Regions from separate parts of the Bradyrhizobium sp. HKCCYLRH3073 genome, predicted to be linked through region 1. Evidence: predicted binding sites of a transcription regulator. Region 1 holds the regulator's gene; the other holds the start of a gene.
What was found. Region 1 encodes HrcA, which represses chaperone genes, less so after heat shock. Its sites were predicted from a motif close to GTTAGCACTCNCNNNNNGNGAGTGCTAAC; they were not measured.
Positions count from the first base shown of each region.

Region 1 (14,333 bases):
TGCGGGCGTTGGCCTGGAAGGTCTCGCCGGTCTCGTCCGGCTCGCCCAGGCCGAGATCGCCGGCCGACACCGCCTCGACGCCATGGGGGGCGAGCAGCTCGCGCATCTCGGCAAGCTTGCCGGGATTGTGGGTCGCGATGACGATGCGACCGGTGAGCCTGCGGTGCGGACCGTTCACGCGACCGCCATCTTCTGCAGGTCGACCAGCCGCGCGACGCCCTTGCGGGCGAGCGCCATCAGCGCCAGGAACTCGGCCTCGGTGAACGGCGTCTTCTCCGCCGTGCCCTGCACCTCGATGATGCGGCCGTCGCCGGTCATGACGAAATTGGCATCGGTCTCCGCCTCGGAATCCTCAGCGTAGTCGAGATCGAGCACCGGCGTGCCGTTGTAGATACCGCAGGAGATCGCGGCGACGTTGGCGCGCAGCACCTCGGTCTTGATCATGTTGCGCGACTTCATCCACTTGATGCAGTCGGCCAGCGCGACCCAGGCGCCGGTGATCGACGCCGTGCGCGTGCCGCCATCGGCCTGCAGCACGTCGCAGTCCACCGTGATCTGGCGCTCGCCGAGCGCTTCCAGGTCGATCGCGGTGCGCAGCGAGCGGCCGATCAGGCGCTGGATCTCGACGGTGCGTCCGGTCTGCTTGCCGGCGGAGGCCTCGCGCCGGGTTCGCTCCAGCGTGGCGCGTGGCAGCATGCCGTATTCGGCGGTGATCCAGCCGCGTCCCTGGCCCTTGAGCCAGGGCGGCAGCCGGTCCTCGAGCGTGGCGGTGACCAGCACATGGGTGTCGCCGAACTTCACCAGGCACGAGCCCTCGGCGTATTTGACGACGCCGCGTTCCAGGCTCACGGCCCGCAGTTCATCCGGTGCACGGCGGCTCGGCCGCATGATTCTCTCCGTGAAAGAGGCGAAAGAGGGTGTTTGACGGCCTTGTAGGAGCCGCGACCGGCAGCGGCAAGGGTTTATCAAGGGCCCGTCGCTCCCGGAGCCCCCTCCTCATGACCGGCTTGCCACCGAGCCGCCGCATGGACACATTATAGGCAGCTGGGAGGAGTGCATCTGGTGGCCCACCACGATCCGATCAACCTGATGACACCGCCGGCCGGTCTGGCGCAGCTGAACGAGCGCTCGCGCGAGATCTTCCGGCAGATCGTCGAAAGCTATCTGGCGACCGGCGAGCCGGTCGGCTCGCGCAACATTTCGCGGCTGATCGCGGTTCCGCTGTCGCCGGCCTCTGTGCGCAACGTCATGGCCGATCTCGAGCAGCTCGGCCTGATCTACGCGCCGCACACCTCGGCCGGCCGGCTGCCCACCGAAGCCGGCCTGCGCTTCTTCGTCGACGCCCTGATGCAGGTTGGCGACATGACGGAGGCCGAGCAGCAGTCGATCCAGAGCCAGCTCGCGGCCGTCGGCCGGGCGCAATCGGTTGAGGCGGCGCTGGATGAAGCGCTGACCCGGCTGTCGGGTCTGACCCGTGCCGCCGCCGTGGTTCTGACCGCCAAATCCAACACCCGGCTGAAGCACATCGAGTTCGTCAGGCTCGAGCCCGAGCGTGCGCTCGTCGTTCTGGTCGGCGAGGAAGGACAGGTCGAGAACCGGGTCCTGACCCTGCCGCCGGGCGTGCCGTCCTCGGCATTGACCGAGGCGTCCAATTTCCTCAACGCCCGGATCAGAGGGCGGACGCTGGCGGAAGCGCGGCTCGAGCTTGAGACCGCGCTGGCGCACGACCGTGCCGAGCTCGACCAGCTGACGCAGAAGGTGATCGCCGCCGGCGTCGCGAGCTGGTCCGGCGGCGACAGCGACGAGCGGCAGCTCATCGTGCGCGGCCACGCCAACCTGCTCGAGGACCTGCATGCGCTCGAAGATCTCGAGCGTGTCCGGCGGCTGTTCGACGATCTCGAAACCAAGCGCGGCGTCGTCGATCTGCTCGGGCGCGCGGAGAGCGCGGAAGGTGTCCGCATCTTCATCGGCTCGGAGAACAAGCTGTTCTCGCTGTCGGGCTCGTCGACGATCGTGTCGCCCTATTCCGACGCCACGGGTCGCATCGTCGGCGTGCTCGGCGTCATCGGTCCGACCCGGCTCAACTATGCCCGGGTGATTCCGACGGTCGATTATGCCGCGCGCCTGGTCAGCCGGCTGCTGGGTGGCTGATGCGTGAGATGGTTAATCCGCGGACGGCGTCTCCGGCGGGCCGGTCAGGCTGCGCTTGATTTTCGACGCTCAAAGCACGATATCCCGCCCCATATCCCCAAACCCGTCAGCCGAACTTGCGAGTCTGTCCATGACCGATCCCGACCTGCATAAGAATGATCCGGAAAACCCGGCGCAGGCCAGCGAACCCGTCGTCTCCAAGCCCTACATCATGCCCGATGATCCCGAGGCCGGCTCGGCAGAGGCCCTTGCCAAGGAGGCGGCCGACGCGCGCGACAAGATGCTGCGCACGCTGGCGGAGATGGAGAATCTGCGCAAGCGGACCGCCCGCGAGGTCGCCGATGCGCGCATGTACGGCATCACCGGCTTCGCCCGTGACGTGCTCGACATCGCCGACAATCTGCAGCGCGCGCTCGATGCCGTGCCGGCGGAGACGCGCGACAATGCCGATGCGGGCCTGAAGTCGCTGATCGAGGGCGTCGAGCTCACCGAGCGTTCGCTGCTCAACACGCTGGAGAAAAACGGCGTCAAGAAGTTCGATCCGACCGGGCAAAAGTTCGACCCCAATTTCCAGCAGGCGATGTACGAGGTGCCGGATCCGTCGGTGCCGTCCGGCACGGTGGTGCAGGTCGTGCAGGCCGGCTTTATGATCGGCGAGCGCGTGCTGCGCCCCGCTTTGGTCGGCGTGTCCAAGGGCGGCGCCAAGGCGGCGCCCGCGGCGAGCAACGATCAGTCGAACAGCGCCGCCTGACGGCGAGCACGGGCACGCGTTCTGCGGCCGTCCTGTTGTCGAACGAAGAAGCCACGGGCAGCGATGCCCGTGGCTTCTTGTTTGTCGGCGCGACCTTGTAGTTCGTCTCGCGGCGAGCAGCCGGCGTGATCACGCCGTCCGATGCCGGGCTGGTCTCAGCCTCTTGGCTGGATGCCGTCGCGGACGGCACGGAACCGCGGGAAGGCCGCCGACCACTGGTCGCGCGGCGCGCTGCCGATGATCCGCAACGTGTTTGGCCCGCCGAAGCGCAGCCACTGCACCACCGTCACCGGCGTATTGTCCTTGCCGCTGGTGGCGTCGATCCGGGTCTCATAGGCCGGCTGGCCGTCGATGCGGATCGGCTCGGACATCGTGATGCGCGCTTCGCGGACGCCCGGAATGGTGGTGGCCGCCTGTTGCGCCACGCGCGCGCGGTCGCCCGCCTCCGGGGCCACGCCAGCCACCAGCCCGATCACGACGAAGGGCGCGGCTTCGAAGCCCTTGTCCTCCTCGCCGTCGGCGAGGATCAGGGCGCCCGGCCCGAGCGTGCGGATGGTCTTGAACCCGGAGAGGTCGGTGACCTTGAACGGCATCATCGCGAGCTGCTCGTCGACCGGAACGTCCTTGCGGACGACGGCGGAGGCGAACATCTGGCGCACGGCATCGTCGGTGTAGATCCGGCTCGCGGTCTCCGGGATCTGCACGGCCACGTAGCCGGAGAAGCCGTTGCCGGGCAGGATCATCGAGTAGCGCCGCACCGGCGTGTTGCCATCGCGGCCGTTCTCGACGGTATAGTAGGCGGTGCCGGCGGCGGTCTCGATGCTCTCCGGCTTGACGCTGCCGGTCCCGGCGGGATTGGCGGTAAACGCGTTCTTCACCTCGCCATAGGCGGCGGCGGGCAGTTCGGTCAGCAGCACCTTCACGCTCTGGTCCTCGGTTTCGAAGCCGGAGAACGTCTTGGCCTTGGCGAGCCCGACCAGCGGCGCGAGCCCGATGCGGACGCCGGGCGGAAATACGGCGTCAGTGGCCAATGCGGGGTGCAGCAGCGAGATCAGCAGGGTGGCCGCGGTGAAGAGTCGAACGATCATCATCAAACATTGCCTCGTTGACCGGGGCCGCGCGCCGAGGCGGTCGGGGGTCCTCGCCAGCGTGGTCTTCGGCGGGCACGCTTTTAGCGGCTTTGCGCCCCCCGCAACAGGCCGGGCGCGCGGTTTTGATCGCCTGCGGCGGTCGGCGCGCTCCGGCGGGGCACATTTTGCCTCAAAAGGCGGATTCAGGATGGTACAGCGCTAGCCGCGCTTCAGGATTTCGACGCCGTCGACGGTCTGTACCAGCACATAGGGCGCGAGCAGGGCCCTGAGCTCGGGGTCGGAACGCGCCCAATCGCCCCAGTCGCTGTTCTGATTGTCGATCAGGACGACGTCGGGCGGCTGCTTCCGGAAGTCGGCGATGATCCCGGCGCGTTCGCGTTCCACATAGGGCGCGAGCCGCTGCGCCGTCTGTGAATCGATGGTTCCGTCCTGTTGCGATCGGCGGACGATTTCCCGGACCCAGAACGCCTCCTGGCGCGAGATCCAGGTGCCACCGAGGGTCCGCACCATCGGGTGGCCGATGACTGCGGCCGCGCTGAGCACCAGCATGCTCGGGCGCGGTCCGAGCCGCGCCACCTGGGCTTCGATTTGCCGGACGTCGACGCTGCCATTGAACCAGAGGCAGGTCTGCACGAACAGCACGGCGCCGGCGAGAGCGGTGGCGACCTGCGGCCAGCGCCGCATGTCGCGGCTGGTGTCGATCGCCGACACGGCAAGGCCGGCGGCAAGCAGCGCCAGCGCGACCATGGGATAGGCGTGATAGCCCCAGCCCTTCTGCTGCGCGACGAACGACACCAGGAATCCGAGCGATCCGGCCAGCGTGGTGAAAGACGCCGCGTCGCGCGCGTGCTGCCGGCGTTGGAGGAGGAGAATGGTGATCGCTGCCGCAAGCCACAGGCCCATCGGCAGGGTCACGAGGATGGTCGGCACCGGCGCCTTCAGGAGCAGATAGACGTCGCGGACCAGCGGATAGATGAGCGTGAAATATTCGGGAAAGAACAGGTAGATACAGGCCGCGTTGAGCAGCACCAGCGCCGCGGCGATCCAGTTCTCCAGCGCGAACAGCACGCGCCAGTCGCGCGCCTGCGCGGCGGCGGCGAGAATGCAGAAGCCGGCGCTGAAGGCGAAATAGGGCTTGAAGCTCATCGTGAGGCCGGCGCTGAGCCCGGCGATGAGCACGGCAGCCGGGCCCACCCGCTCGCCCCTGGCGCGCAGGATGTACACCGCGATCGCCGGCAGGATCGTGATCAGGGCCAGATGTTCCCGCTGGCCGAAATCATACATCGGCGCGATCAGGAGCAGGGCGGCCGTCCACGCCGCCAGCCAACCGTCGGCGAGGCGATGGCGCAGCGCCGATGTCCGCAGCACCAGCCACACCAGCGTCAGGGATGCCGCGGCCAGCGCGAAGATCAGGGTGTTCGTCGCCAATTCGGGCCTGAGATGGATCGCACGCGCCAGCGCGACGGCCAGCAGATAGACCGACCCGGCCATCGGCGGATTGGTCTCGAGGATGTCGACGTAGAGCCGCTGGCCATCGAGCATGCGCTCGCTGACGAGGAGCCACCAGCTGACGTCGACATTGAGGGGAAGGGTGTATCGCAGCCACGCCGCTGCAACCACGATGGCGCAGATCAGCAGTCCGGGGAACGTGGCCTGGCCGGCTTCGCGCGCACGCTGCGGAAAGCCCCAATCGGTGTCGATGACCATGCCTCATTCCCGTCCCAGGAGTGCGGCAGGCTAGGGCCCGTGGGTTAACAACGCATTTCGGTCATCGGGGCAGATCCGGAGTACCGGATTCGTTGCTCCCTGCCCGCGATCGCACCCTCCCGTTTAGGGAGCTGCCAAGGTCGATTGGCCCTTCTTGATGACTCCGCGAGGTCGTTCGGCGAGGGCCGTGATTTTCGTGGGGTCGAACCCCTGGTCCGGTCCTTGCGGGCCACTCCCCCCCTCCTATATGACGCTCATCGTCGCAATATCGCGAGCATTTGATCTGAGGGGGTTTTGGATGGGGGCGCCGTCAGGGCCCCACCCAACCTGCCGCAAAAAGAAGGATATGAGACCATGGGAAAGGTCATCGGGATCGATCTCGGCACCACGAATTCGTGCGTGGCCGTTATGGACGGCAAAACGTCGAAGGTCATCGAGAACGCCGAGGGCATGCGCACCACGCCGTCGATCGTCGCCTTCAGTGACGACGGCGAACGTCTGGTCGGCCAGCCGGCCAAGCGCCAGGCCGTGACCAACCCCGAGCGCACCTTCTTTGCGGTCAAGCGCCTCATCGGCCGCCGCTATGATGACCCGATGGTCGAGAAGGACAAGAAGCTCGTCCCCTACAAGATCGTCAAGGCCGGCAACGGCGACGCCTGGGTCGAGGCCGACGGCAAGACCTATTCGCCCTCGCAGGTCTCCGCCTTCATCCTGCAGAAGATGAAGGAGACCGCGGAAGCCCATCTCGGCCAGAAGGTCGACCAGGCCGTCATCACCGTCCCCGCTTATTTCAACGACGCCCAGCGTCAGGCCACCAAGGACGCCGGCAAGATCGCTGGCCTCGAGGTTCTGCGCATCATCAACGAGCCGACCGCGGCGGCGCTCGCCTACGGCCTCGACAAGACCAAGGCCGGCACGATCGCCGTGTACGACCTCGGCGGCGGCACCTTCGACGTCTCCATTCTTGAAATCGGCGACGGCGTGTTCGAGGTGAAGTCGACCAACGGCGACACCTTCCTCGGCGGTGAAGACTTCGACATGCGTCTGGTCAGCTACCTCGCCGACGAATTCCAGAAGGAGCAGGGCATCAACCTGCGCAACGACAAGCTCGCTCTGCAGCGCCTCAAGGAAGCTGCCGAGAAGGCCAAGATCGAGCTGTCGTCGACCACGCAGACCGAGATCAACCTGCCCTTCATCACCGCGGACCAGTCCGGTCCGAAGCATCTGACGATGAAGCTGACCCGCGCCAAGTTCGAGGCGCTGGTGGCCGACCTCGTCGAGAAGACCATCGAGCCGTGCCGCAAGGCGCTGAAGGATGCCGGCCTCACCGCCGGCGAGATCGGCGAAGTGGTGCTGGTCGGCGGCATGACCCGCATGCCGAAGATCCAGGAGATGGTGAAGCAGTTCTTCGGCAAGGAGCCGCACAAGGGCGTCAACCCCGACGAGGTGGTGGCGATCGGTGCCGCGATTCAGGCCGGCGTGCTGCAGGGCGACGTCAAGGACGTGCTGCTGCTCGACGTGACCCCGCTGTCCCTCGGCATCGAGACGCTGGGCGGCGTGTTCACCCGCATCATCGACCGCAACACCACGATCCCGACCAAGAAGAGCCAGGTGTTCTCGACCGCCGAGGACAATCAGAACGCGGTCACCATTCGGGTCTTCCAGGGTGAGCGCGAGATGGCGGCCGACAACAAGATGCTCGGCCAGTTCGACCTGATGGGCATTCCGCCGGCCCCGCGCGGCATGCCGCAGATCGAGGTGACGTTCGACATCGACGCCAACGGCATCGTCAACGTCTCGGCCAAGGACAAGGCCACCGGCAAGGAGCAGCAGATCCGCATCCAGGCCTCGGGTGGCCTGTCGGAAGCCGACATCGACAAGATGGTCAAGGACGCCGAGGCGAATGCTGCGGCGGACAAGAAGCGCCGCGAGGCGGTCGACGCCAAGAACCATGCCGACGCGCTGGTGCACTCCACCGAGAAGGCGCTGGCCGAGCACGGCTCGAAGGTCGCCGACACCGAGCGCCGCGCCATTGAGGATGCCGTCAGCGACCTCAAGGAAGCGCTGAAGGGCGACGATGCCGAGGCGATCAAGGCCAAGACCAACACCCTGGCCCAGGCGTCGATGAAGCTCGGCGAGGCCATGTACAAGCAGCAGGCCGAGAGCGACGCGGCCCGCGACGCCGCCAAGGATGACGTCGTCGACGCGGAGTTCACCGAGGTCGACGACGACAAGAAGAAATCTGCTTAACTGAGGCAGAGGTAGTGACCATGACCCCCATGCCAAAGAGCGCTTTCAGCGGCTCGTTGGATGGGGGTCATTTTCATTGACCCGGAACGTGCGCGGCGATCGCGCCGGCCGTTCCTGTTGGGCGAAGTTCGGGCGGGTTTGATTGATGTCCACCAAGCGCTGCTACTACGAGACCCTGGAAGTCGAACGCGACGCCGACGAGGGCAAGCTCAAGGCCGCCTTCCGCAAGCTGGCCATGAAGTGGCATCCGGACAAGAATCCGGGCGATGCCTCAAGCGAAGTGAAATTCAAGGAGATCAACGAGGCCTATGAGGTGCTGCGCGACGCCGACAAGCGCGCCGCCTACGACCGCTATGGCCACGCCGCCTTCGAGCAGGGCGGCATGGGCGGCGCGCACGGCTTCGGCGCCGGCTTTGCCTCCTCGTTCTCCGACATCTTCGAAGACCTGTTCGGCATGGCCGGCCAGCGGCGCGGCGGCACGGGGCGCGAGCGCGGCGCCGACCTGCGCTACAACATGGAAATCACCCTGGAAGAGGCGTTCCAGGGCAAGACCGCTCAGATCGAGATTCCAGTCTCGGTGACCTGCGAATCCTGCTCCGGCACCGGCGCCAAGGCCGGCACCAAGCCGAAGACCTGCGCGATGTGCGGCGGCGCCGGTCGCGTCCGGCAGGCCCAAGGCTTCTTCACCCTGGAGCGCACCTGTCCCGGCTGTCACGGCCGCGGCCAGATGATCGAGGACCCCTGTCCGTCATGCTCCGGCTCGGGCCGCGTCACCCGTGACCGCACGCTGTCGGTCAACATTCCCCAGGGCGTCGAGGACGGCACCCGCATCCGTCTCGCCGGCGAGGGCGAAGCGGGCCTGCGCGGCGGGCCGCCCGGCGATCTCTACATCTTCCTGTCGTTGACGGCCCACGAGTTCTTCCAGCGCGACGGCGCCGACCTGCACTGCCGCGTGCCAATCTCGATGGTGACGGCGGCGCTCGGCGGCGAGTTCGAGGTGCCGACGATCGACAAGGGCAAGACCAAGGTCAAGATTCCCGCCGGAGCGCAGTCCGGGCGCCGATTCCGGATCGCGGCCAAGGGCATGCCGGTGCTGCGCTCGCGCCAGACCGGCGACATGTATGTCCAGATCGTGGTCGAGACGCCGCAGAACCTGACCAAGAAGCAGCAGGAGCTGCTGGCCGAGTTCGAGAAGTTGTCGTCCGGAGCGACCCAGCCCGAGGCGGCCGGCTTCTTCACCAAGGTCAAGGACTTCTTCGGCAAGGCGGCGAGCTGAGCCGTGAGTTCAAGCAAGCACGGCCTCGTGGTTTCGCCGAATGATTTCGGGATTCAGATTCAGAGGTCGAGCGAATTTGCTGCTCTGCACATGCAAAAAATTATCGAATGCAACTGTAAGAGCGCGGACCCGCCAGCCTTAATCGTACGTTACGGTTCGGCTTGACCGCCCCGCCTGCGCCCTATACGTCTTTGTGACTCTTTTCTGACATCGCCGTGAAAGCGGTCCCGTCTGGTACCGAGATGCCCCTGCAAACGTCCGTGCGTGCGTCGAAAAAGCCTCTCCGTCTGGACGACGAAGTGCGCTTCCTCCGCTCATGGATCGAAAAGCCGCTGCATATGGGCGCCGTCATGCCGTCGGGCCGGCTGCTGGCGCGGACCATGGCGCAGTACGTCGATCCGCACGGCACAGGCCCTGTCATCGAGCTCGGACCGGGCACCGGCGCGATTACCAATGCGCTGGTCGAGCGCGGCGTCGATCAGAAGCGGCTGGTGCTGGTCGAGTACAATCCGGGCTTCTGCGCGTTGCTGCGCGACCGCTACCCGCAGGCCAAGGTGGTCCAGGGCGACGCCTATCGCCTCCGCGACACGCTCTGGAACGTGCTCAGCGCCCCTGCCGCGGCCGTCGTCTCCGGCCTGCCGCTCGTGACCAAGCCGATGCTGACGCGCATGAAGCTGATCCGCGATGCGTTCGCGGCGATGTCGCCGAATGCGCCGTTCGTGCAGTTCACCTATTCCGTCGTGCCGCCGATTCCGAAGTCGCTGCCCGGCGTCACCACGCAGGCCTCCGAGCGCATCTGGATGAACCTTCCGCCGGCGCGCGTCTGGGTGTATCGCAAGCCCTGACCGGCGGCCGCGATCCTTTGTGGCGGGTCGCTGACCGACCTCACGATGTCCGCGCTGAAGATCCTCATCATTCCCGGCTCGACCCGGGCCGGCTCGCACAACGCGAAGCTCGCCGCGGCCGCCGCCTATCAGTTCGTGCAGGCTGGCGCCGACATCACCCGCATCTCGCTCGCTGACTTCCCGCTGCCGATCTACGACGCCGACCTCGAGGCGCAATCGGGCATTCCGCATCACGCCGTGAATCTGACGCGCATGATCGGCGTCCATCATGCCGTGCTGCTGGTGACGCCGGAATACAACGCCTCGGTGCCGCCGCTGCTGACCAACGCCATCACCTGGATCTCGCGGGTCGACGAGCCGCCCGGCAGCCGCGGCGCGGTTTTTCGCAGCCGGCCGTTCGCGATCGCCGCCGCCTCCGAGAACCGCTTCGGCGGCATCCGCGCGCTCGCCGCCTTGCGGCTGGTGCTGACCGCCTGCAACGCGACGGTGATCCCGAGCCAGCTCGCGCTGGCCTTCGCCGACAAGGCCTACAACGACATGGACCGGCTCAAACTGCCCGCTGACGTCACCGCGCTCGACGCGCTGGTGCGGGAGCTGATCGCAACAGCGCAACATACGATGTGAGGTGACATGCCGACCGAGATTGCTCCGCGCGACCGCCTGATCGTGGCGCTCGACCTGCCCGGCGTGGCCGAGGCCGAGGCGATGATCGCCAGGCTGGGCGAAGCCGTGACGTTCTACAAGATCGGCATGGAGCTGACCTATGCCGGCGGCCTCGGCCTCGCCGAGCGTCTTGCGGCCGAGGGCAAGCACGTCTTCATGGACCTCAAGCTGCACGACATCCCGACCACGGTCGAGCGCGCCACGAGGCAGATCGCCCGGCTCGGCGCCCGTTTCCTTACCGTGCATGGCTTCTCGCAGAGCATGCGAGCGGCGCTCGCCGGCGCCGCCGGCTCCAGCCTCGAGCTGCTCGCCGTCACCGTGATGACGTCCTACGATGATGCCGACCTCGCCGCCGCCGGCTACGCCATGGGCGTCAAGGAGCTCGTCGCCAGGCGCGCCGTGCAGGCCAAGGAGATCGGCATCCACGGCCTGATCCTGTCGCCCGAGGAAACGGCGCTGGTGCGTCCGCTGGTCGGGCCTGACATGCAGCTCGTGACCCCCGGGATCCGTCCGGCGGGATCCGACGTTGGCGACCAGAAGCGCATCATGACCCCGGCCCTGGCGATCGCCGGCGGCGCCGACCGCCTCGTCGTCGGGCGTCCCGTCACCGGCGCTGCCGATCCGGCTGCGGCCGCCGAGAGCATCGTCGCCGACATCGCCGGCGCCGTGGCGCTGGCCGGCAAGACCAATCGCACGTAAGCAACAGCGACCGAGAACAGGGAGACGACAGGGATGCCCAAGGCCTATTGGATCGCGCGGATCGACGTGCACAACATGGACGGCTACAAGGACTACGTCGCGCAGAACGGCGCGGTGTTCCACCAGTACGGCGCCAAGTTCCTGGTCCGCGGCGGCCAGTACGAGACCAGGGAGGGCACCTCGCGCTCGCGCAACGTCGTGATCGAGTTCAAGGACTACGCGACCGCGCTGGCGTGTTACAATTCTCCTGAATACCAGCGCCTGGTCGCGATGCGCGCGCCGCATTCGCAAGGCGATCTGGTGATCATCGAGGGCTATGACGGCCCGCAGCCCTGATCGCCGCCCGCCCCACACCACGCGCGACCTGGCCTCGCTCGGTTGCCGCCGCCATCGGCCCCGGCTATAGCCCTTGAAGGAGCGGAGGAGCTGAGATGTCCAAGATGCGCTTGATCGTTGCCGGAGCCGGCGGCCGCATGGGCCGCGCCCTGGTGCGTGCAATCGCCGAGACCGACGGCGCCGTGCTGGCGGGTGCGCTCGAAGCCCCCGGCTCGGAGCTGATCGGCAAGGACTCCGGCGCCCTCGCCGGGCTGCCCGCCAACGGCATCAAGCTGTCGGGCGACCTCTGGACCATGTCCGCCGAGGCCGACGGCATCCTCGATTTCACCGTCCCGGCCGCTACCATCGCCAACGTCGCCATCGCCGCCGAGCGCGGCATCGTCCACGTCGTCGGCACCACCGGCCTGTCGTCGTCGGACGACGCCGTCATCAAGAGCGTCACCAAGCGCGCCATCGTCGTGCAGTCCGGCAATATGAGCCTCGGCGTCAACCTGCTGGCGGCGCTGGTCAGGCAGGTGGCGAAGTCGCTCGACGCCGGCTTCGACATCGAGATCCTCGAGATGCATCACAAGCACAAGGTCGACGCGCCCTCCGGCACCGCGCTGATGCTGGGACGTGCGGCTGCCGACGGCCGCGGCATCACGCTCGACCAGCACTCCGCGCGCGGCCGCGACGGCATCACCGGCGAGCGCCGCTCTGGCGACATCGGCTTCGCCTCGCTGCGCGGCGGCACCGCCGCCGGCGATCACAGCGTCATCTTCGCCGGCCCTTCGGAGCGCCTGGTGCTGTCGCACCAGGCCGAGGACCGCATGATCTTCGCCCATGGCGCGCTCAAGGCGGCGCTGTGGGCGCATGGCAAGCCGCCGGGCTACTACACAATGGACGACGTGCTCGGCCTCAAGGACCTTTTCTAGTTCAACGTCGATGGAAGCGAGCTGATGAGCGAACGTCTCCTGGTGCTGGTGCGCCACGGCCAGAGCGAGTGGAATCTGAAGAACCTCTTCACCGGCTGGAAGGATCCGGACCTGACAGAGCAGGGCGTGGCCGAGGCCAAGGAGGCCGGGCGCAAGCTGAAGGCCCAGGGCCTGACCTTCGACGTCGCCTTCACCTCGGTGCTGACGCGCGCCCAGCACACGCTCGATCTGATCCTGACCGAGCTCGGCCAGACCGGCCTGCCGACCAGCAAAAACCTCGCGCTCAACGAGCGCGACTATGGCGATCTCTCCGGCCTCAACAAGGACGACGCCCGCGCCAGATGGGGCGAGGAGCAGGTCCACGTCTGGCGCCGCTCCTACGACGTCCCGCCGCCCGGCGGCGAGAGCCTCAAGGATACGCTGGCCCGCGCGCTGCCCTACTACGTCCAGGAAATTCTCCCCGGCGTCCTGCGCGGACAGCGCACCCTGGTCGCCGCCCACGGCAACTCGCTCCGCGCCCTGATCATGGTGCTGGAGAAGCTGACGCCGGAGGGCATCCTGAAGCGCGAGCTGGCGACCGGCGTGCCGATCATCTACCGCCTGAACGCGGACTCGACGGTGGAGTCGAAACTGGACCTGGCGGGCTGATCGCGCGCCCAAAGCGTTCCGTCTCCGATGCTCCCGCATCGCCTTGAGAACCATGAGGCCAAGGTCCGGGCCTCGCCCTTCGAGACGCCCGCCTGCGGCGGGCTCCTCAGGGTGAGGGGCGTAAGTTGCTCCGGAGCTCGACCCTTCCATGAGCACGCTGCTCATCGTCAATTCGCAGCTCCGAATGCGAAGCCGCCCCTCATGGTGAGGAGCGTCGCCCTTGCGACGCGTCTCGAACCATGAGGCCCGCGACGATGCGGAGGGAATCGGCCAGTGCGATCACCGGCACGCCGATCTTTCTCCCCGATTCACATCTCAAACAGCCCCGCTCACGGCTCCACGATCTCGCGGCGCATCTCGCCCGAGTCCTGCTGCAACCATGTCCCTCCGAAATCCGAGAGGGCGCGGGGAATGCCGGATGCTGGCCGCACCCATGGCCCGCCTGCAGAAAAAAAGCAGGCGGCAGTCACCACAGGTTCAGCCGGAACAACCGGCATTCCCCGCGCGATGGTCTTCACGCTTATACGCAGTCTCCCTGGTGCGCCGGGCTTGTTGGCCACCATCACCACGCGGCGCGCTCTGGCGCCCTCGCGGCTTGATACCAGCATCGGGGTATCAGGACCCTGCGACTTCACGTCCGCAGTCCCGCCGTTCGTCGGCGCGCCCGAAGACACGCTGCGGCAGACCGCGGCCATCGCTCCCCGCCCCGCGTGTCGTGACGATCGCGCGCAACGCCCCTCTCGTCGAGCGGGATGGGCAGAGATAAGCATAAGTTCGGCAAAATAGCAATCAGATTATTTTTATCAGAAGGGCGCGCTGGGCGTACTCGTTCTTCCGACCCGGCCCGACCTGTGTTTTTGCAGCGGCATTTCAGCTAAAGAACGACTGGCATCCCGATCGCGAATGTGAGAGATGGTTGCAGCCATTTCTCTTACCATTTTCGGTGGCATCGATGGAAGCGAAGACCAAGGGAGCCTGGCTACTCGCGCATTCCAAGAGCCT
Region 1 is NZ_JBNPUD010000004.1:457,533-471,865, reverse strand. It holds gene rdgB (RdgB/HAM1 family non-canonical purine NTP pyrophosphatase) at 1-178, opposite strand, end outside; gene rph (ribonuclease PH) at 175-888, opposite strand; gene hrcA (heat-inducible transcriptional repressor HrcA) at 1,063-2,151, shown strand; gene grpE (nucleotide exchange factor GrpE) at 2,282-2,902, shown strand; gene ACQR1X_RS13135 (hypothetical protein) at 3,058-3,993, opposite strand; gene ACQR1X_RS13130 (hypothetical protein) at 4,192-5,700, opposite strand; gene dnaK (molecular chaperone DnaK) at 6,055-7,950, shown strand; gene dnaJ (molecular chaperone DnaJ) at 8,096-9,226, shown strand; gene ACQR1X_RS13115 (class I SAM-dependent methyltransferase) at 9,469-10,071, shown strand; gene ACQR1X_RS13110 (NADPH-dependent FMN reductase) at 10,117-10,695, shown strand; gene pyrF (orotidine-5'-phosphate decarboxylase) at 10,702-11,433, shown strand; gene ACQR1X_RS13100 (DUF1330 domain-containing protein) at 11,467-11,769, shown strand; gene dapB (4-hydroxy-tetrahydrodipicolinate reductase) at 11,865-12,683, shown strand; gene ACQR1X_RS13090 (2,3-bisphosphoglycerate-dependent phosphoglycerate mutase) at 12,708-13,331, shown strand; gene ACQR1X_RS13085 (hypothetical protein) at 13,661-14,026, opposite strand; gene ACQR1X_RS13080 (hypothetical protein) at 14,284-14,333, shown strand, end outside.

Region 2 (14,333 bases), on a different contig from region 1:
GGACCGTGCATCTCGGCGTCACCGGCGAGGATCTCGTGCGCGAGAGCATCACCGATGCCGACAAGCGCGTGCTGCTGATCGACACGCTCGGCTTCGGCGGCGCCAACGTCGTCGTCGCGGTGCCGCAGGCCTGGATCGACGTCCGCACCATGGCCGATCTCGACGACGTCACCACCGGTTTCCGCGCCCAGCACAATCGCCGCATGCGCGTCGCCACCAAGTACATCAACCTGACGCGCAGCTTCTTCGCCGCCCACGGCATCGTCGATTACCGCATCGTCGAGAGCGCCGGCGCCACCGAGGGCGCGCCCGCGGTCGGCACCGCCGAGCTGATCGTCGACATCACCAGCACCGGCTCGACGCTGGTGGCCAACGGGCTGAAGGTGCTCGACGACGGCGTGATCCTGCGCAGCCAGGCCAATCTCGTCGCCTCGCGCGACGCCGACTGGTCGGAGGGTCCGCGCGAGAGCGCCCGGATCATTCTCGACCACATCCATGCCCGCGCCCGCGCCAGCAAATACCGCGAGGTCCGCACCCGCTTCAAAGGGTGCGACGCAGCAATGCTGAGCGAGGCGCACAGCCGCTTCGGCGTGGTGGCGCCGTTCGGCGGCCCGACCTCGTCCGGCATGCTCACCCTGCACTGCCCGCCGGCGCAGATCTACGCGCTCGGCAGCTTTCTGCGCGCACATGGCGCCGAGACCGTCTCGGTCGCCTCGCTGGACTACGTGCTCGACCGCGAGAATCCGCTGTTTGCCCGCCTCGAGGCCTTCCTGCGATCATAAATCGCCGTTCATCGTAGCGACAGGTGAGCGCGACTACCATATGTTGGTAGGAGAACGAGGACTCTGAGCAATGCTGGGAACTGACGTGTCCGACCTGACCACGACCGCGGCCGACGCCGCGTCGCAGGGACTGTCGATCGTTATCCCCGTCTATAACGAGGGCGCGGGACTGACGGTGCTGCACGAGCGGCTGAATAATCTCGCACGCACCCTGCGTCAGCGCTTCGGTCTCGCCTGTGAGCTCGTCTATGTCGACGATGGCAGCCGCGACAACACGCTCGCGATTGCCCGCACGCTGCAGGCCGATGCGCTCGATGTGCAGGTCGTGTCGCTGTCGCGCAATTTCGGCAAGGAGGCCGCGCTGATGGCCGGCCTCGATCATGCCCGGCGCGGCGCGGTGATGTTCATGGACGGCGACGGCCAGCATCCGCCGGCCCTGATCGAGCAACTCGTCACGCACTGGATCAAGGACGGCTACGACGTCGTCTATACCGCCAAGGCGCATCGCGACAACGAGCCGTTCCTGCGCCGGGTCGCCGTTCACGGCTTCTACGCGCTCATCAACTGGGGGGCGCGGCAGAAGATTCCGGAGGATGCCGGCGACTTCCGCCTGCTGTCGCCGCGCGCGGTGGCCGCGCTGCGGCAGCTCCCTGAACGCAACCGCTTCTTCAAGGGCCTCGCGAGCTGGATCGGCTTCCGCCAAATCCGCGTCGACTATGAGCCCGCGGCGCGCGCCCACGGCGTGACGACCTTCAACCTGACGAGCCTGCTCGGCCTGTCGATTGAAGGGCTGACCTCGTTCTCGGTCGCCCCGCTGCGCTTCGCCAGCCTGCTCGGAATCCTGCTGGCCTCTGCGGCCTTCCTGTTCGGGCTCTCCATCCTCTGGGAGACCGTCGTCAGCGGCAAATCGGTGCCGGGCTATCCCTCGCTGATGGTCGGCCTGATGACGATCGGCGGCGTGCAACTGATCATGATCGGCATCATGGGCGAGTATATCGGCAAGATCCTGTCCGAGCTGAAGGCACGGCCGATCTACTTCGTCGCCGAGCACAGCGAGAAGCATGCAGCGCTCGATGCACGGAGCGACGGCGCCGAGAGGAACGCCGCCGAATGAGCGCGACGCCGCACCGGCGCATCTGGCTGTGCGCCGATGACTATGGCATCAGCCCCGGGGTCAACAGCGCCATCCGGGACCTGATCGCGCGCGGCCGGCTGAACGCCACCTCGGTGATGACGGTGGGCGCCGCGATCGGGCGCGACGAGGTGGCGGAGCTGACCAGGGTCGCGTCCGACCGCCCGCGTTGCGCCATCGGCCTGCACGTCACGCTGACCGCGCCGTTCCGCCCCCTCACCATGCACTTCCGCCCGTCGGAAGGCGGCATGTTCCTGCCCTTTCCCAAGCTGCTGCGCGCCGGAATGTCCCGCCGGCTCGATCCCGAGCTGATCCGCGCCGAGGTGCTGGTCCAGCTTGCGGCGTTCGGCGAGCTGTTCGGCCGCGCCCCGGATTTCGTCGACGGCCATCAGCATGCCCAGCTCTATCCGCAGGTGCGCGAGGGCTTCCTCGCCGCGGTCAAGGAAGCCGCGCCAGCGGCCTGGGTGCGTCAGGGCGGGCGGAACGTGCCGCTGATGCAGCGGCTGACGGCACCGAAGGCGCTGCTGCTGGACGTCCTGAGCGCGCAATTCCGCCGTCATGCCAAGCGGGCCGAGATCGCTTTCAATCCCGCTTTCGCCGGCGCCTATGATTTCAGCAAGACCTCGGATTTCGCCACGTTGATGGACGGCTTTCTGGACGAGCTGCCGGAGGACGGGCTGGTGATGTGCCATCCCGGCTTCGTCGACGACGTCCTGATCGAGCTCGATCCTTTGACCGTCCAGCGCGAGCACGAGCACGCCTATCTTGCCGGCGAGCATTTTCCAGCGCTGCTCGACCGCCGCCGGATGACGCTGGCCTGAACGGATCTTGCGGGCCTGCGACGAACAAAAAGCCGCTCGGCAGCGTTCCTCCTGCGGTGCGGGCAGCGTGGAGGTCCAAAACGCCGCGCAAGCCCGAGAGACGCTGTGTCGCATACCGAAATTTAATCCGCGCCCCGGCTGGCCGGGCCACAAAGTCCCCCTAAATCTTGGCCGCGCTTCGCCGGAACAAGGCAAGCGGCAGGAGAACGACATGACACCGCAAGAACGCCAACTCATCGACGATCTGTTCGACCGGCTTGCCAAGTTGGAGAGTGCACCGCGTGATCCGGAGGCCGCCGCCGCCATCGCCCAGGCGCTGCAGCGGGCTCCCAATGCCGTCTACGCGCTGGTGCAGACGGTGCTGGTGCAGGACGAAGCCTTGAAACGCGCCAATGCCCGCATCGAGGAGCTGCAGCACGCCCAGGCCCCGCAGCAGGCTCAGTCCGGCGGCTTCCTCGATTCGATGCGCGACAGCATCTTCGGCGCGGGCAGCCGCGGGTCGGTCCCTAACGTGCCGCCGCCGTTGCCGAGCCGGCCGGTCTGGAACAGCGGCCAGGCGATGCCCCCGGGCTACCAGGGCCAGCCCGGCTATCCCGGTCAGCCCGGCCCCTACGATCAGGGCGGCTTCGGCCAGCCGCGCGGCGGCATGTTCGGCGGCGGAGGCGGCTCATTCCTCGGCACGGCCGCGGCGGCCGCGGCCGGCATGGTCGGCGGCTCACTGTTGCTCGGCGGCATCCGCTCGATGATGGGCGGCGGGTCGCATCAGGCGTTCGGCGACACCACGATCATCGAGGAGCGCGGCGGCGGTGCCAGCCCGTGGAGCGGCGACCAGTCCGGCGGGTCGCTGGCGCGTGACGCCGGTCTCGACGACATCGGCCGCTCGGGCGGCGACAGTGGTCGTGCCGGCCTGTTCGACCAGGCGAACTACGACGACAACGGCAATGACAGCGACGCGGCCGACTTCGATTCCGATGACGGCTATGGCGACGACGACGGTGGCAGCGACTACGCGTGATCCTCCCGGGTCGCAGCCAATTCGAGAATGCAAAGGCCGCCCGGATGGGCGGCCTTTTTCAATGGCCGATGTCGTGCGGTGGCGGTCGTCAGAGCACGATCACCCGGGCACCGACGTTCACGCGGCCATAGAGGTCGATGACGTCCTCGTTGCGCATCCGGATACAGCCTGACGAGACGTTGGTGCCGATCGTCCATGGCTCGTTCGACCCGTGGATCCGATACAGCGACGAGCCGAGATACATCGCGCGTGCGCCGAGCGGGTTCTGCGGTCCGCCCTCCATGTGCCGCGGCAGGTCGGGCCGGCGCGCGAGCATTTCCGGCGGCGGCGTCCAGTCCGGCCATTCACGCTTGGCCGAGATCGTCTTCACGCCCGACCAGGTGAAGCCGGGCCGGCCGACGCCGATGCCATAGCGCAGCGCCCTGCCCTCGCCCTGGACCAGATAGAGGAACTTGTTCGGCGTATCGATGACGATCGTGCCCGGCCGTTCTTTGCCGTCATAGTCAACGATCTGTTTCTCGTACTTCGGATCGAGCGGCCGCTGCGTCTGCTCATAGGCCTCCTCATCCGGCACTCCCTGCTGCGGAACCATGCCAGGCGCCAGCTGCTGCGGCTCGTAATAGGACGGCTGCTGCTGATACATCGGCTGTCCCGGCGGAGGCGCGCCGCGGCCGCCTTGCGGATCCCCGAACAGGAATTCGATGAAGCCGCCACCCATGCGCGAGCGTTCGACATAGGCGGTGCGCACCGGCGCGGATTGCTGCGGCGGCCCGCTGTAGATCACGGTCGGCTGCTGAAACCCCTGGGCCGCCGCCCGATCCAGACCTGAATAGAATGCGCATGCGCCGGCCAGCAGCGCCGTGGAGAATAATTTGAACATCGACGTACTCTGTACTGTTTCGTCTGGAGACTGTTCGTCGCGCGAGGCGGCAACGCCGCCGCGTATCGTCAATAAAGAGCAAAACCCGATCGCTTTGGTAAACGCGGGAGGCGCCGGGATTCACCATCGCTGCATACGACGGCGGTTTTGATGGCTAGCGTTTATTTTGCGTGAAGGCCGGCGGGGCATGGTTAATAGTTGACGCACGATGCACGCCAGCGTTGCTCAACCGCGGTTCCTGGCGTGAACGCGATGTTAAATAGGCTCTGCGTAGAACTGATCCGAACAAGAGGTCAGGGATACTATCATGGCTGTTCGCAAGCGTTTCCGTATCGAAGAAGCAATCGTCGGCCATATGCCGGAGCCCGACTTCGTGGGCGGCGAGATCGGCCCCAACCACAAGGAAATCATGGACGAGCTGCGCGCGATCCGCTCCCAGATGGCCAACGCCATCCGCAGCGGAGGTAGCAACACGGCCAACGCCGCCATCGAAGAATCCGCCGCACGCGAGGTCGCCGAGGCGCGCGCGCTGCTCGAGACCTATCGTGCCCAGATCGAGCAGTGCGAAAAGCTCAAGGTCGAGCTCGACCTGATCCACGACGCGATCAACCGCACCAAGGGCGAGATCGCGACCCTCCATGCCAAGAGCTTCAACGGCGAGGAGATGGCCAAGGTCAACGGCGAGCTCGGCGCGGTCGTCGGCGGCACCGAGCAGGCGACGCAGCAGATCCTCGAAGCCGCGGAGGCGATCGACCAGGCCGCGAGCGCGCTGTCCAAGGTGGACTCGGCGGACCAGCAGAAGATCCTGAGCGAAGAGATCCAGGAGCGCGTGGTCTCGATCTTCGAGGCCTGCAACTTCCAGGACCTGACCGGCCAGCGCATCAACAAGGTCATGACCACCATGAAGTTCATCGAGCACCACATCGTGGTGATGATGGACATCTGGGGCGGCGTCGACGCCATCAAGGCGCATGTGCCGCCGATCGTCGACACCCGCGAGGGCGACGCCAGGCTGCTGAACGGCCCGAAGGCGGCGGGCGAGGTCGGCCACGCCTCGCAGGACGACATCGACGCGATGTTCAACTGAGGTCGGCGGCCAGTCCCAGCGACCGCTTCAGGCCACGTCATCGTACAGAACGCCGGCGCAGTCGCCGGCGTTTTTCGTTCGACTCTCGACCTTTGCGGGATGATCGCCCGGATCTCAGGCGCGCGGCCCGCAGCGGACGTAGACCATCGTCTGGTAACGGGTCGCCGCATCCTTGTCGACGAAGCGGGTGATCAGCACACGGCCGTCGAAGGAGATGACCTCGCGGTCCTGCTCGCCGCCGGGCGGTCCGGCCGGGCCGATGTAGTTCTTGCCGCTGGCCGACCCCTTCAGGCGCAGTTCCTGGGGAGTCGCCTGGTCGGCCAGATGCATCACGACACCGCCGGACGTGCCTGCCCCGATGACGTAAGGCTGTTTGCACTGCGCCAGAGCCATCTTCTCGGTGCGCGCGCGGTCATTCGGATTGTTGTAGGCGGCGAGGCCCCATTTGCCCACGAGATCCTCGGGGCGGATCGTCGCCGGAACCTCGGGCTCGACCGGCGCCTCGGTCTGCATGGGGGGCGACGGCGACAGGCTGAAGCCCGTGCACGCTCCCAGAAGCATCGTGAGCGCCGACGCGATCGCGAGATTGGCAACCGGCCGCGCGCACCGTGAACTCGTCATGGCATCCCCTTAGGAACAGAATCGTGGCTGCCCCGTCCGGCAACCAAGCGCAAAACGCTCGTCAGAGCAATGACGTCGGATGACGACGCCGCTCCACTAACATGTCTGGCCCCGGACAACATCCCCCTAACAGCCTCAAGAACGGCTTAACGGCTGGCCGTTGCTTGACAGGAACAGCCGCAAGCCATATTTCCCCGAGCGGTCTTTAGCACTCGGAGGGCGCGATTGCTAAGGCTGCGAGCCAGTTGGCGCCAAGTGGGCGTCAAATGTGGTCGCATTCAGATTTCCTCCGACAGCAACACTTATCCAAGCACCCCAAAAGGGATCCGTCATGGCCAAATCGAAGTTTCGTCCCCTGCACGACCGCGTCGTGGTTAAGCGCATCGACGCCGAAGAGAAGACCAAGGGCGGCATCATCATTCCCGACAGCGCCAAGGAAAAGCCCTCGCAGGGCGAAGTCGTCGCCGTCGGCCCCGGCGGCCGCGACGAGAGCGGCAAGCTGATCCCGATCGACGTCAAGGTCGGCGACCGCGTGCTGTTCGGCAAGTGGTCCGGCACCGAGGTCAAGCTGGACGGCGAGGAGCTCCTGATCATGAAGGAGTCCGACATCATGGGCGTCGTCGCCTGATCCCGACCTGTCGGGGGCGGCGATCAGCCGCCCCGGGCGAAAATGCTCTGCAACCTCGTTCCGGCGACAGACGGGCGATCACGCCCCTCGCCGTCGAGGTCTACTCCAGGAGAATTTTGAAATGGCAGCCAAGGACGTCAAATTCGCCGGCGACGCACGCGACCGCATGCTGCGCGGCGTCGACATTCTCGCCAACGCCGTCAAGGTGACGCTCGGCCCGAAGGGCCGCAATGTCGTCATCGAGAAGAGCTTCGGCGCTCCGCGCATCACCAAGGACGGCGTCACCGTCGCCAAGGAGATCGAGCTGGAGGACAAGTTCGAGAACATGGGCGCGCAGATGCTGCGCGAGGTCGCCTCCAAGACCAACGACACCGCCGGTGACGGCACCACCACCGCGACCGTGCTGGCCCAGGCCATCGTGCGCGAGGGCGCCAAGGCCGTTGCCGCCGGCATGAACCCGATGGACCTCAAGCGCGGCATCGACATCGCGGTGGCCGCCGTGATCAAGGACATCGAGAAGCGCGCCAAGCCGGTCGCTGCGTCCTCCGAGGTCGCCCAGGTCGGCACCATCTCCGCCAATGGCGACGCCGCGATCGGCAAGATGATCGCCCAGGCGATGCAGAAGGTCGGCAACGAGGGCGTCATCACGGTCGAGGAGAACAAGTCGCTCGACACCGAGGTGGACATCGTCGAAGGCATGAAGTTCGACCGCGGCTATCTCTCGCCCTACTTCGTCACCAATGCCGAGAAGATGACCGCCGAGCTCGACGACGTCTACGTGCTGCTGCACGAGAAGAAGCTGTCCGGACTGCAGGCCATGCTGCCGGTGCTCGAAGCCGTGGTGCAGTCGGGCCGTCCGCTCTTGATCATCGCCGAGGACGTCGAGGGCGAGGCGCTGGCCACGCTGGTCGTCAACCGCCTGCGCGGCGGCCTCAAGGTCGCGGCCGTCAAGGCGCCGGGCTTCGGTGACCGCCGCAAGGCCATGCTCGAGGACATCGCGATCCTGACCGGCGGTCAGCTGATCTCGGAAGATCTCGGCATGAAGCTCGAGAACGTCACGGTGAAGATGCTCGGCCGCGCCAAGAAGGTCGTGATCGACAAGGAGAACACCACGATCGTCAACGGTGCCGGCAAGAAGGCCGATATCGAGGCACGCGTCGGCCAGATCAAGGCGCAGATCGAGGAGACCACCTCGGACTACGACCGTGAGAAGCTGCAGGAGCGTCTCGCCAAGCTCGCGGGCGGCGTCGCGGTGATCCGCGTCGGCGGCGCGACCGAGATCGAGGTCAAGGAGAAGAAGGACCGCGTCGAGGACGCCCTCAACGCGACCCGCGCTGCGGTGCAGGAAGGCATCGTCCCCGGCGGCGGCGTGGCGCTGCTGCGCGCCAAGAAGGCGGTCGGCCGCATCACCAACGCCAACTCGGACGTCCAGGCCGGCATCAACATCGTGCTGAAGGCGCTCGAGGCTCCGATTCGCCAGATCTCCGAGAACGCCGGCGTCGAAGGCTCGATCGTGGTCGGCAAGATCCTGGACGAGAAGTCCGAGACCTTCGGCTTCGACGCGCAGACCGAGGACTATGTCGATATGGTTGCCAAGGGCATCATCGACCCGGCCAAGGTGGTCCGCACCGCGCTGCAGGACGCCTCGTCGGTCGCCGGTCTCCTGGTCACCACCGAGGCCATGGTCGCCGAGCTGCCGAAGGATGCGGCTCCCGCGATGCCGGCCGGCGGCGGCATGGGTGGCATGGGCGGCATGGGCTTCTGAGCCCTGCTTTCGACATCTCACATTCAGGAAGGCCGCCTCCGGGCGGCCTTCTTTTTGGCCGAGTGTCCGCGCCGGGGGTGCAGCGACCGCAAATCGGCGCTACAGCTTAAGGCCGATTCTGCCCCCACAAGGATTTTCAGATGCGCGCGATTTTGCTTGCGCTGGCCGTGATTGTAGCGGCCGCGCCGGAACTCGGTTGGGCCCAGAGCAAGAGCGGGACCAAGGCCCCCGCCAACGAGACGCGGTATTTCACCGCGATCGACGGTCTGATGGACGGCAATGCCGACGTGATCCTGAAGGAGACGCGCCAGGGCAAGACCGTCACCGCCGCCACGCTCGACGTCTGCTATCCCGTCGCAAAGAATTCGGATCGCAAGGACCGCTTCGTGGTCAGCCTCACGGTCAACGGCCAGACCTTGACCGGCGCGACCCAGAGCAACGGCGCCAAGGAGCCGGTCACGGTGAAGCTGAATCGCAAGCCGACCGGCGACACGTTCGAGTTCCGCGGCCAGATCACGATCGGCAAGAGCGTCACAGAGGTGGCGTCGACCGACAACTCCGACGTCAGCGAGAAGGAGTTCCAGGAGAGCCAGTCGAGCGACGACGGCATCAGCGCCCAGCCGAAGGACTTCACCGACGTCTCGCCCGAGGCGGTCTCGGTCCGGCTCAAGCTCGACGCCATGACCGACTTCCTCAAGAGCCTGAAGGGCGAGAACGTCGAAGTTTCGCTGTCGAGCCTGATCGTGAACTGCGATGCCTTGCGCGCGGGCGAGCAGACCATCAGCATGACGGTCGACCCCGACCGCGCCGGAGCGTTGATCGCGAAGGCGCGGGCCATGAACGGCGTGGTGACGGCCGGCTGGACCGCCGGCACCGTCGAGATGGACCGCACCATCCGTTTCGCGGCTGCCGACTGGCGCGACGGCGACAAGATCAACAAGGACAAGCTCGCAAACGCGATCTCCGACGTCCTGGCCCGGACCTACAATGCCAAGCCGACGAGCGCGGCGTGGAATCCGGTCAGCGGCAAGCTGAAGCTGACGTTGAAGCGGCCGAGCCAGCTGATGCCGGCCCTGGAGCTCACCGACGTCATCGAGGTCACCGGCCTCGTCTCGGCGGACAAGCCGGGCGGCGCGGACGCGCTGATGCTGTGGATCAGCAGCCCGACGACGACGACGATCGACGAGAGCTCCGCCGCCAAGCTGATCCTGTCGGACGAGTCATCCGGCGACGAGGAGGGCGACACCCGTGACGATGGCGGCGCCATCGACGAGCTGGCGAAGGCCTTCAAGGCCAAGCGCTGGGACGCGGACAACTCGGTCTGGAAATAAAGAGCGGCGGGCGCGCAGTCGACCGGTGCGCGCCCCCTTTCTTCAATTGGCACGGCGCATATGGCAACCCGTTGTGCGCTCACGTCTCTCTCCAGGTCGTCATGGCCGGGCTTGTCCCGGCCATCCACGCCGATCGGCATCCTGGGACGGACGTGGATGCCCGGGCCTTCGCCGCGCCGAAGCGGCTGCGGCCGCGCAGGCGGGACGAGCTCGGGCATGACGGAGTAACTGACCAGCAGGGTTGCTGGTCTCAGCGGCTTTTCATCTTCACAGGCGACCGCCCTGCCTCAGTTCGTATTGAGTCGGAAGCGCAGCGTCTTCGGCCCGATGAAGATGATCAGGTCGCCCTGACGCTTCCAGTTGGTCGCCGCGCTCAGCGCCGCGATCAGTTCGTCGTCGGCCTGGGCGCGCGCCGCCGGGCAGTTGCGGTCCTCGATCTTGCTGGCGATGAACACGATGGTGTTGCCGGCAACCGAGAACTGGCCCTTGCCGCCCTTGCACCACAGCTCCAGCACGGTGTCACCGTTATCGCCGATGTCGAGATCCGGCACCCGCTTCGAGCCGGGCTGCGGCAGCGCATCGAGCGTCATCTCCATGCCGAAGGGAAATTCCTCCGCCGAGGCGGCGGCGAGCGCCAGCCCCGACATCGACAACGCCACCGTCGCCACGGCGCAGCCACGCTTCAACACTTGCATCGTTCCCCTTCACACCAGTCACGCGCAGGGCTCGCCTTCCAGGCGATGGCCGTGACCACCGCCAGCACGGCTCCCGCACAAATGTGTTCCAAACATAGCAAGCCCCGCGCCGCAGCTGCGGCGCGGGGCTTTTGTCGCAGACGGTGTTGCTACTTCAGCACCATCGCCGTGAACGGATAGACATAGGCCTGCAAGGTGACGAACAGGCCGACAAGACAGGCCAGCACGATCGAATGCAGGAAGACGTAGCGCAGGATCGAGCTCTCGTGGCCGTACCAGTTGGTGGCGGTCGAGGCGACGACGATCGACTGCGCATCGATCATCTTGCCCATGACACCACCGGAGGAGTTGGCGGCTGCCATCAGGACAGGGGACAGGCCGAGCTGCTCGGAGGTGATCTTCTGCAGGTTTCCGAACAGCACGTTCGAGGCCGTATCCGATCCCGTCAGCGCCACGCCCAACCAGCCGAGCAAGGTGCCGAAGAACGGATAGAGCACGCCTGTCGCGGCAAAGGCCAGGCCGAGCGTGGCATCGACGCCGGACAGCCGGGTCAGCGTGCCGATCGCGAGCATCGCCGAGATCGTGATCAGCGAGATCGCGCAGAGACGGATGGTGCGGCCATATTCCGCGATCAGCTTGCCCGGTCCGACACCCATCAGGAAGCCGGAGATGATCGCGGCGATCAGCATGCCGGTGCCGGTGAAGGTCAGGTAGGTGAACGAGAACACCGCGCCTTCCGGCGTCGGCTTCGCAGCCACCGGCGGCATCTTGTTGATCAGCTTGTCGAGCTCGGGCACCGGATAGTTCCAGGTGAAGATCGAGTTCGCCCAGGCCTTGAAGGCGCCGTTGCCCCAGATCAGCATGATGATGCAGACGATGATCCAGGGCAGCAGCGCGCCCCAGAGCTCGGCTTGCGTCAGCGGCGTGCGGTCCAGCGGCTTCGCCGCCGTCATCGTGGCGGCCGATTCGTCACGCCCGCGCAACGCCGGCGACAGCCACAGCTGCCTCGGCTGCCAGACCTTCAGGAACAGGATCAGCGCGCCCATCGAGATCAGCGAGGCGCCGATGTCGACGATCCACGGGTTGACGTAGTTCGAGATCAGGAATTGCGGCACCGCGAACGAGACGGCGGTGACCAGGATCGCCGGCCACACGTCCTTCATGCCCTTCCAGCCCGCGAACGCCCAGATCACCCAGAACGGCACGATCAGCGAGAACATCGGCAACTGCCGGCCGACCATGGCGCCGAGGATGTAGGGGTCGAGGCCGGTGACCGAGGCGAGGCCCTGGATCGGCGTGCCCAGCGCGCCATAGGCGACCGGGGCGGTGTTGGCGATCAGCGACAGGCCGGAGGCCGCGAGCGGCGAGAAGCCGAGGCCGATCAGCACGGCACCGGTGATCGCCACCGGTGTTCCGAAGCCGGATGCGCCCTCGAAGAACGCGCCGAACGAGAAGGCGACCAGCAGTAGCTGCAGGCGCCGGTCTTCCGTGACGCCGCCGATGGCGCGCTTCAGAAGCTCGAACCGTCCGGTGGAGACCGTGACCTGGTAGAGGAAGATGACGTTCAGGACGATCCAGCCGATCGGAAAGAACCCGGTGATGACGCCCAGAAACGTCGCGCGCAGCGACATGTTGGCGGGCATCGTGAACACGAAGATCGTGATCAGGTTGGTCAGGATCACGGCGATGATCGCCGCGATGTGTGCCTTGACCTTGCCACTGGCGATCAGCACCAGCAGCGTCACGACCGGGACGGCGGCGGCCAGCGTCGACAGCGCCGGGCTCCCCAACGGGTCGTAGATTTGATTCCACATCGTGACTTCTCCCCCCACGTTCTTGTCGTTGGACCCCGTCCGGCGGGACGGATCAGGTCTGCTCGCCAGGCCCCCAAGCCTGGCAAAGGTCGGAAAAGGCGATCACAAAACCGGCAACGCCCAACTCTGCTCAAATTCTCGCGAAATCTGGCGGCGGTCGCAGTCCCTCTCCCCTGCCCCATGCTACGGTTTGTCACACGCGACCGACAAGCCGGCGGCCACCCGCCAGATTACGACTTTAGTCTAGGCAGGCGGCGACACCAGCGATTTTCTCGTTTTTAGTCAGCCTGTTAAGACCTTTTCTCAGGAGCAGCCCGTCTGTGAACAATCTGCGCTCGACCGTCGCCACCGTCTGGCGGATCGCCATTCCCTACTTCCGCTCCGAGGACAAGGTCGCCGGCCGCATCCTTCTCGCCGCCGTCATTGCGATCGAGCTGTCGCTCGTTGCGATCCAGGTGCTGGTGAACCAGTGGCAGAACAGGTTCTTCAACGCGCTGCAGCAGTATGATTGGAACAGCTTCATCTGGGAAATCGGCGTGTTCGCCGTACTGGCGACCATCTTCATCATCCTGGCCGTCTACCAGCTCTATCTCAATCAATGGCTGCAGATCCGCTGGCGGCGGTGGATGACCGACGTCTACCTGCGCCGCTGGCTGGACAACGCCACGCACTATCGCATGCAGCTCAAGGGCGACATCGCCGACAACCCGGACCAGCGCATTGCCGACGACGTGCAGCTGTTCGTCGACAAGACACTGAACATCACCATCGGCCTGCTCAGCTCGGTCGTCTCGCTCGCATCGTTCATGGTGGTGCTCTGGGGGCTGTCGACCGATGCCCCGCTGCAGCTGTTCGGCACCAACATCGCGATCCCCGGCTACCTGGTCTGGATCGCGCTGATCTATGCGATCTTCGGGACCCTCCTGACGCATTGGATCGGATCGCCGCTCGTCAATCTCAACTTCGAGCAGCAGCGCTACGAGGCCGACTTCCGCTTCAACCTGGTGCGGGTGCGCGAAAGCTCCGAGCAGATCGCGCTGCTGCGCGGCGAAGGCGCCGAGCAAGGTCAGCTCGGCACCCGCTTCGGCCGGGTCGTCCAGAACTGGTACCAGATCATGAGCCGGACCAAGCGGCTGACGGCCTTCACGGCGGGCTATTCGCAGGCGGCCGTGATCTTTCCCTATGTGCTGGTTGCGCCTGCCTACTTCGCCAAGTCGATCCAGATGGGCGGCATCATGCAGACGGCGTCCGCCTTCTCGACGGTGCAGGGTGCGCTGTCGTTCTTCGTGACGACGTATCGGACGCTGGCCGACTGGCGCTCGACCGTCGCCCGCCTCGACGGCTTCGACATGTCCATCGAGAGCGCGCACAAGCTCGCGGGCGAGCCGCAGACGATCGACATCGTCGACCACGCCGGCGACAGCATCGATCTCGCCCAGTTGCTGCTGAAGCTGCCCAATGGCCTGCCGCTGGTCGCGGCCGACGGGTTCAGCATCGGCAACAACGAGCGCACGCTGCTCACCGGTCCCTCCGGTGCCGGCAAGTCGACGCTGTTCCGCGCCATCGCCGGCGTCTGGCCGTTCGGCAGCGGCGCGATCGGCGTGCCCGCGCATGCCAAGCTGATGATGCTGCCGCAGCGGCCCTATTTCCCGATCGGCGCGCTCAAGGCGGCGATCGTCTATCCCGCGGCCGCCGACGCGTTCAGCGCCGAGCAGGTCAAGGAGGTGCTGGTGGCCGTAGGTCTGCCGCAACTGGCCGACCG
Region 2 is NZ_JBNPUD010000010.1:236,656-250,988, forward strand. It holds gene hisG (ATP phosphoribosyltransferase) at 1-782, shown strand, start outside; gene ACQR1X_RS23620 (glycosyltransferase family 2 protein) at 853-1,896, shown strand; gene ACQR1X_RS23625 (ChbG/HpnK family deacetylase) at 1,893-2,735, shown strand; gene ACQR1X_RS23630 (DUF2076 domain-containing protein) at 2,947-3,750, shown strand; gene ACQR1X_RS23635 (L,D-transpeptidase family protein) at 3,839-4,630, opposite strand; gene ACQR1X_RS23640 (protein phosphatase CheZ) at 4,938-5,717, shown strand; gene ACQR1X_RS23645 (hypothetical protein) at 5,832-6,338, opposite strand; gene groES (co-chaperone GroES) at 6,670-6,966, shown strand; gene groL (chaperonin GroEL) at 7,088-8,731, shown strand; gene ACQR1X_RS23660 (hypothetical protein) at 8,872-10,062, shown strand; gene ACQR1X_RS23665 (hypothetical protein) at 10,350-10,757, opposite strand; gene ACQR1X_RS23670 (L-lactate permease) at 10,907-12,571, opposite strand; gene ACQR1X_RS23675 (ABC transporter ATP-binding protein/permease) at 12,892-14,333, shown strand, end outside.
Region 2: a site for HrcA is predicted at 6,543-6,571, ahead of groES (co-chaperone GroES). Genes of this name have one in related genera too.